Regions from separate parts of the Streptomyces sp. NRRL F-5650 genome, predicted to be linked through region 1. Evidence: riboswitches for the same ligand, from Rfam matches in the RefSeq annotation. Region 1 holds a riboswitch; the other holds the start of a gene.
The links. Region 1 has a riboswitch for thiamine pyrophosphate ahead of IG88_RS0113670 (thiamine ABC transporter substrate-binding protein). Riboswitches for the same ligand answer to the same signal wherever they lie in the genome.
Positions count from the first base shown of each region.

Region 2: it holds a riboswitch for thiamine pyrophosphate, as region 1 does, so the genes downstream of both, thiC (phosphomethylpyrimidine synthase ThiC) here and IG88_RS0113670 (thiamine ABC transporter substrate-binding protein) in region 1, are expected to answer to the same signal.

Region 1 is NZ_JOGV01000011.1:200,356-204,239, forward strand. Features, by position in the region: gene rlmN (23S rRNA (adenine(2503)-C(2))-methyltransferase RlmN) at 1-1,095, shown strand, start outside; TPP riboswitch at 1,151-1,256, shown strand; gene IG88_RS0113670 (thiamine ABC transporter substrate-binding protein) at 1,396-2,442, shown strand; gene IG88_RS0113675 (ABC transporter permease) at 2,418-3,884, shown strand, end outside.
Region 2 is NZ_JOGV01000012.1:120,646-124,529, reverse strand. Features, by position in the region: gene thiC (phosphomethylpyrimidine synthase ThiC) at 1-1,599, opposite strand, end outside; TPP riboswitch at 1,592-1,781, opposite strand; gene IG88_RS0114660 (YibE/F family protein) at 1,853-3,337, shown strand; gene IG88_RS0114655 (SsgA family sporulation/cell division regulator) at 3,390-3,827, opposite strand.

The DNA.
Region 1 (3,884 bases):
GGTGAGCTGACCTTCGCCGCACCCCGCGGAGCGAAGCGGCCGCCGCGGCACCTCGCCGATCTCACGCCCGCCGAGCGCAAGGAGGCTGTCGCCGCGATCGGTGAGAAGCCGTTCCGTGCGAAGCAGCTCTCGCAGCACTACTTCGCGCGGTACGCGCACGACCCCGAGCAGTGGACCGACATCCCCGCCGGCTCGCGCGAGGGCTTGCGCGAGGCGCTGCTGCCCGAGCTGATGACGGTCGTGCGGCACCTGTCGACCGACGAGGGGACCACGCGCAAGACGCTGTGGAAGCTGTTCGACGGGACCCTCGTCGAGTCGGTGCTCATGCGCTACCCGGACCGGGTCACGATGTGCATCAGCTCCCAGGCGGGCTGCGGCATGAACTGCCCCTTCTGCGCCACCGGCCAGGCCGGACTCGACCGGAACCTGTCGACCGCCGAGATCGTGCACCAGATCGTGGACGGCATGCGGGCGCTCAGGGACGGCGAGGTCCCGGGAGGTCCCGCCCGGCTCAGCAACATCGTGTTCATGGGCATGGGCGAGCCCCTCGCCAACTACAACCGGGTCGTGGGCGCCGTCCGCCGGCTCACCGATCCCGAGCCCGACGGACTGGGGCTCTCCCAGCGCGGGATCACCGTCTCCACGGTCGGCCTCGTCCCGGCGATCCACCGCTTCGCCGACGAGGGCTTCAAGTGCCGCCTCGCCATCTCCCTGCACGCTCCCGACGACGAGCTGCGCGACACCCTCGTCCCCGTCAACACGCGGTGGAAGGTGCGCGAGGTGCTGGACGCCGGGTTCGAGTACGCGGCGAAGTCCGGGCGGCGGCTGTCCATCGAGTACGCCCTGATCCGCGACATCAACGACCAGGCCTGGCGCGGCGACCGGCTCGGGCGGCTGCTCAAGGGCAGGCCCGTGCACGTCAACCTGATCCCGCTCAACCCCACGCCCGGCTCCAAGTGGACCGCGTCGCGGCCCGAGGACGAGAAGGCGTTCGTGGAGGCGATCGCGGCGCACGGTGTGCCGGTGACGATCCGGGACACCCGTGGCCAGGAGATCGACGGGGCGTGTGGTCAGCTCGCCGCGAGCGAGCGGTAACCTGACCGACGGAAGTACGTCAACGCCGTACAACGTCATTCGCAGTCACATCTTCATATTCCGACAGGGGAGCGCCACAGCGCTGAGAGTGCGGCACCGGCCGCAGACCCTCTGAACCTGGCCCAGGTCATTCTGGGTAGGGAGATCGGTCACCACTCGAGCTGTTGCGCCCTGCCCGGGATCCTCGCCAGGGGTCCCGGGCGGGGCCGCGTCTTCTCCTGGTCACCCAGGAGGAATTCAGTGAGCATCACCAAGAAGGGCATCACCAAGCAGGTCAGTGTCCTGGCCGTCGGGCTCGGCATGGTCGGCACGCTGGCCGCCTGCGGATCGTCGTCCGACGACGGGGGCGGCAGCGGCGCCGGCGGCTCCAAGACGGTGACGCTGGTCAGCCACGACTCGTGGGCCGCCTCCAAGGACGTCATCGCGGCCTTCGAGAAGAAGTCGGGGTACAAGGTCAAGGTCCTGGAGGACGGCGACGCCGGGCAGGCCGTCAACAAGGCGATCCTCACCAAGGACAACCCGCAGGGCGACGTCTTCTTCGGCGTCGACAACACCCTGCTGTCCCGCGCCCTGGACAACGGCCTGTTCCAGCCGTACGAGGCGAAGGGCTCCGACCGGGTCCCGCCCGAGTACCGGGCCGACCGGGACAAGCACCGGGTCACGCCCGTCGACACCGGCGACATCTGCGTCAACTACGACAGGGCCTACTTCGACAAGCACCGGCTCGCACCGCCGAAGTCCTTCGACGACCTGGCCAAGCCCGCCTACAAGGACCTGCTCGTCACCGAGAACGCGGGCAGTTCCTCGCCGGGCCTCGGCTTCCTGCTCGGCACCGCCGCCCGGTACGGGGACGACGGCTGGGAGGGCTACTGGAAGAAGCTCAAGGCGAACGGCGTCAAGGTCGTCGACGGCTGGGAGCAGGCGTACAACGAGGAGTTCTCCGGCTCGGCCGGCGGCAGGAAGGCGGGAGGCGACCGCCCGCTGGTCGTCTCCTACGCCTCCTCCCCGCCCGCCGAGGTCGTCTACGCCGACCCGCAGCCGGACACCGCCCCCACGGGCGTCGCCGACGGGACCTGCTTCCGGCAGGTCGAGTACGCGGGCCTGCTCGCCAACGCCAGGAACCCCGAGGGCGGCAAGGCACTCCTCGACTTCCTGCTGAGCAAGACCTTCCAGGAGGACATGCCGCTGAACATGTTCGTCCACCCGGTGCGGAAGGACGCGCAGGTCCCGGAGGTGTTCACGAAGTTCGGGCCGCAGGCCAAGGACCCGCAGACCCTCGACCCGGCGAAGATCGCCGGCAACCGCGACCAGTGGGTCAAGTCGTGGACCTCGCTCGTACTGAAGTGAGCGACCGGGGCAAGCCGGTGGGGAGCGTGCGCGGGAGCGCGGCGCGGCTCGGTCTGATGGCCGTGCCGGTCGCGTTCTTCGCGGTGTTCTTCGCCTACCCCGTCGCGGCCATCGTCGCGCGCGGCCTGAAGGCCGACGGGGCCTGGCAGGTGGGGCGGTTCGGGGACGTGCTCGCGCAGTCCGACGTGCGGCACGTCCTGTGGTTCACCACCTGGCAGGCACTGGCGTCCACCGCCCTCACGCTGCTGATCGCGCTGCCCGGCGCCTACGTCTTCGCCCGCTTCGACTTCCCCGGCAAACAGGTGCTGCGGGCCGTGGTGACCGTGCCGTTCGTGCTGCCGACGGTCGTCGTCGGGACGGCGTTCCTGGCGCTGGTCGGGCGGGGCGGGCTGCTGGACGAGCTGTGGGGCCTGCGCCTGGACACCACGGTGTGGGCGATCCTGCTCGCGCACGTCTTCTTCAACTACGCCGTCGTCGTGCGCACCGTGGGCGGCCTCTGGGCGCAGCTCGATCCGCGGCAGGAGGAGGCCGCGCGGATGCTCGGCGCCTCCCGGCTGCGGGCCTGGCGGCAGGTGACGCTGCCCGCGCTGGTGCCCGCCGTGGCCGCCGCCGCGCTGATGGTCTTCCTGTTCACCTTCACCTCCTTCGGCGTCGTCCAGATCCTCGGCGGGCCCACCTTCTCCACCCTCGAGGTGGAGATCTACCGCCAGACCTCCCAGGTCTTCGACCTGTCCACGGCCGCCGTGCTGACGCTGGTCCAGTTCGCGGCCGTCGCCGCCGTCCTCGCCGTGCACGCCTGGACGGTACGGCGGCGCGAGACGGCCCTGCGGCTGGTGGACGCGGGCACGACCGCGCGCCGGCCGCGCGGCGCGGGGCAGTGGGCGCTGCTCGCCGGGGTCCTGGGCGTCATCGCGGTCCTGCTGGTGCTGCCGCTCGCGGTGCTGGTGCAGCGGTCGCTGGGCGCCTCCGGCTTCGGCTACTACCGGGCGCTGACCCGCGAGGACGGCGGCGCCTTCCTCGTCCCGCCGATCGAGGCGATCGGCAACTCCCTCCAGTACGCCGTCGCCGCCACCGCCATCGCCGTGGTGATCGGCGGCCTGGCCGCGGCCGCGCTCACCCGGCGCGACGCGGGCCGCTTCGTGCGCGGGTTCGACGCGCTGCTGATGCTGCCCCTCGGGGTGTCGGCCGTGACGGTCGGCTTCGGCTTCCTGATCGCGCTGGACGAACCCCCGCTGGACCTCAGGGCCTCGTGGATCCTGGTGCCGCTCGCGCAGGCGCTGGTGGGCGTCCCCTTCGTCGTACGGACCATGCTGCCGGTGCTGCGGGCGGTGGACGGGCGGCTGCGGGAGGCGGCGGCCGTGCTGGGGGCGTCGCCGTGGCGGGTGTGGCGGGAGGTGGACCTGCCGATGGTGCGGCGGGCGCTCCTGGTGGCGGCCGGGTTC
Region 2 (3,884 bases), on a different contig from region 1:
GTCGAGGGACAGATTGAACTGGTCCTCCCACCGGAACTCGAACCGGGCGTCCGACAGCGCGTCGTCCCACTCCTGCGCACCGGGGTGGCCCTTGGCGAGGTCGGCGGCATGGGCGGCGATCTTGTAGGTGATGACGCCGGTCTTGACGTCGTCACGGTTGGGCAGCCCCAGGTGTTCCTTGGGCGTGACGTAGCAGAGCATGGCCGTGCCCCACCAGGCGATCATCGCGGCACCGATGCCGGAGGTGATGTGGTCGTACGCCGGCGCGACGTCCGTCGTCAGCGGGCCGAGCGTATAGAACGGAGCTTCATCACAGATCTCCTGCTGAAGGTCGATGTTCTCCTTGATCTTGTGCATCGGGACATGTCCCGGGCCCTCGATCATGGTCTGTACGTTGAAACGCTTGGCGATCCGGTTGAGTTCCCCGAGCGTGCGCAACTCGGCGAACTGCGCCTCGTCGTTGGCGTCCGCGATCGACCCGGGACGCAGGCCGTCGCCGAGGGAGTACGTGACGTCGTAGGCGGCGAGAATCTTGCAGAGCTCCTCGAAGTTCTCGTACAGGAAGGACTCCTTGTGGTGCGCCAGGCACCAGGCCGCCATGATCGAGCCGCCGCGCGAGACGATGCCGGTCTTGCGGTTGGCGGTCAGCGGTACGTACGGCAGGCGTACGCCCGCGTGTACCGTCATGTAGTCCACGCCCTGCTCGGCCTGCTCGATCACGGTGTCCTTGTAGATCTCCCAGGACAGTTCCTCGGCCCGGCCGTCGACCTTCTCCAGGGCCTGGTAAAGCGGCACGGTGCCGATCGGTACAGGGGAGTTGCGCAGGACCCACTCGCGTGTGGTGTGGATGTTGCGGCCGGTGGACAGGTCCATGACCGTGTCGGCGCCCCACCGGGTCGCCCAGGTCATCTTGTCGACCTCCTCCTCGATGGAGGACGTCACCGCCGAGTTGCCGATGTTGGCGTTGACCTTCACCAGAAACCGCTTGCCGATGATCATCGGCTCGATCTCCGGGTGGTTGACGTTGGCGGGCAGCACGGCCCGCCCTGCCGCGATCTCCTCGCGGACCACCTCCGGCGAGACGTTCTCCCGGACGGCCACGTACTCCATCTCCGGGGTGATCTCGCCGCGCCGCGCGTACGCGAGCTGCGTCACCGCGGTGCCGTCGCGGCCCCGGCGCGGCTGCCGCGGGCGGCCGGGGAAGACGGCGTCGAGGTTCCGCAGGCCGCCGCGGGGCGAGGTGTGCTTGATGCCGTCGTCCTCGGGGCGGACGGGACGGCCCGCGTACTCCTCGGTGTCGCCGCGCGCGATGATCCAGTTCTCCCGCAGCGGCGCCAGGCCCCTGCGGACATCGGTGTCGACGAGTGGATCGGTGTACGGGCCCGAGGTGTCGTACAACGTGACCGACTGCCCGTTGGTGAGGTGCACCTGACGGACCGGCACCCGCACATCGGGGCGCGAGCCCTCGACGTACGCCTTGTGCCAGCCGATGGACTTCCCGGCCTCCGTGGCTTCACTGGTCCCCGCGGCATCCGCCGAGGCGGAATTCTGCGCGGAGTCCTGTGCGGAGGCAGGCGTGCGTGCGTCCTTGATGGTCATGAGACCTACTCCCTACGCCGGCATTACCCGGTAACAGGTTCGGCGGTCGACGCAGCGGCTTCCGTCTCACGGCACTTCGTGGGATACGTCACTCGCCTTCGGAGACGTTTCCCGTGAAACATCGCTGGAACGGAGGTCAGCGCCCTCTCAGCCCGGTGCTCCGAGCTCCCGCGTGTACAAAGGTGCCACCACGCTAGCGCCCATTCGGGCGCGGTGACCAGAGGGCCCCTCCCGTTCTTGCGATGATCGGGCGGTGACCACACCGCAGCATCCCCCCTTCCCGCCGCACCGGCCCGGCCGCGGACCGGGCGCCGAAGAGGACGACGGCCGTGCGACCGGCCCTGTCCCCGTCGTCCCTCACGGCACGCTCGGCGGCAGACCGGAGGCTGACCACGGGCACACCCCGGAGGGCGGCGGACGGGACGCGGGGGGCGGGCACGGGCACTCGCACGCGCACAGCCACGGGCCCGCGGCGCCCGTCTCCCGGCACCTGCGGAAGGTCATCGCCGCGGTCCTGATCCCCTTCGCCGCAGCCGTGTTGGTCGGGCTCGCGGTCCTGTGGCCGGGCGGTGCGCCGCCCCACGAGCGCACGGGTGTCGGCTTCGACCGGCAGACACAGGAGGCCACGGTCACCAAGGTCGTCGCGCTGAGCTGCCAGGCGGCCAATCCCTCGGCCGGCACCCCGACCGGCGACACCTCCACCGCCGAGGGGTCGTCCGCGGTGCAGCAGGCCGAGGGCGAATGCAAGCGGGCCACCGTCCGCGTCGACACGGGGGACGACAAGGGCCGTACGTTCGACGAGATCGTGCAGCCGGACCAGTCACGGCAGTTGCACGAGGGACAGAAGGTGGTGGTCGCCTACGAGCCCTCCGCGCCCAAGGACCTGCAGTACTCGGTGACCGACGTCAACCGTCAACTCCCCCTTGGCCTGTTGGCCGGCATCTTCGCCCTCGCCGTCGTGGTCGTCGGACGACTGCGCGGCCTCATGGCCCTGATCTCGCTGGCGGTCAGTTTCCTGCTGCTGAACTTCTTCATTCTGCCCGCGATCCTGCAGGGCTCGAATCCGCTGGTCGTGGCGGTGATCGGGTCCAGTGCGATCATGCTGATCGCCCTGTACCTGTGTCACGGGCTGTCGGCCAGAACCTCCGTGGCCGTGCTCGGCACCCTGATCTCGTTGCTGCTGATCGGCGTGCTCGGGTCGCTGTTCATCGGCTGGGCCGCACTCACCGGCAACACGGACGACAACACCGGCCTCATCCACGGGCTGTACCCGTCCATCGACATGAGCGGGCTGCTGCTCGCCGGGGTCATCATCGGTTCGCTCGGTGTCCTCGACGACGTGACGGTCACCCAGACCTCGGCGGTCTGGGAACTCCACGAGGCCAACCCGGCGATGGGCTGGCGCGGCCTGTACCGCGCGGGCATCCGCATCGGCCGCGACCACATCGCCTCGGTCGTGAACACGCTCGTCCTGGCCTACGCCGGCGCCGCGCTGCCCCTGCTGCTGCTGTTCTCGATCGCGCAGAGCGGGGTGGGGACGGTCGCCAACAGCGAGCTGGTCGCTGAGGAGATCGTGCGTACGCTGGTCGGCTCGATCGGTCTGGTGGCCTCCGTGCCGGTCACCACCGCCCTCGCCGCCCTGGTCGTGTCGGCTGACCGGCCGACGCGGGCCCCGGAGCCGGCAGCCGGTGCGGGAGCGCCCGCGCGGAGCGGGCGGGGCCGTCGCCGCAAGCGCTGACGCGCCCGGCGAGGCACCCCGCCCCCGCTGCGGGTGTGCGTGCCGGAACGGTTCAGCCCGCGCTCTGCTCCTCCGCCAGGATGCGGTCCAGGGCTTCGTCGAGGTGGCTGTCGAAGTCGGCGAGCGCACCCTCCTGGCCGAGGGGGACGAGCTTGTCGGTGCGGTCGAGGAAGGCCACGAGGGGGGCCGCAGAGGAGCGGAACAGGGCCTGGTCGCTGCCGACCTGAAGGCGGATCAGTACTTCGGCCAACGGCTCGGGGTCGACCGGTGCGATACGCACGTCGCCGTCGCCGCACGGCCGGCCCACCCCGTCGACCAGCAGCTCCCGGCCGAACGCCCAGGTCACCGGCGCGTCTCCGGGCAGATGGAAGGTCAGTCGTACGGCGTAGGGATCACGTGTCTCGTACCGCAGCTCCACCGGGATGCGAAACGAGAGCTCCTCTGACACGAGAAAGCTCATCATGACCTCTGCCTGTACGGACTCGCCCATTCGCCTACCCCGTCATCCGCCGTCGACTGTCCGAGAATCAAACCTCTAACACTGGTG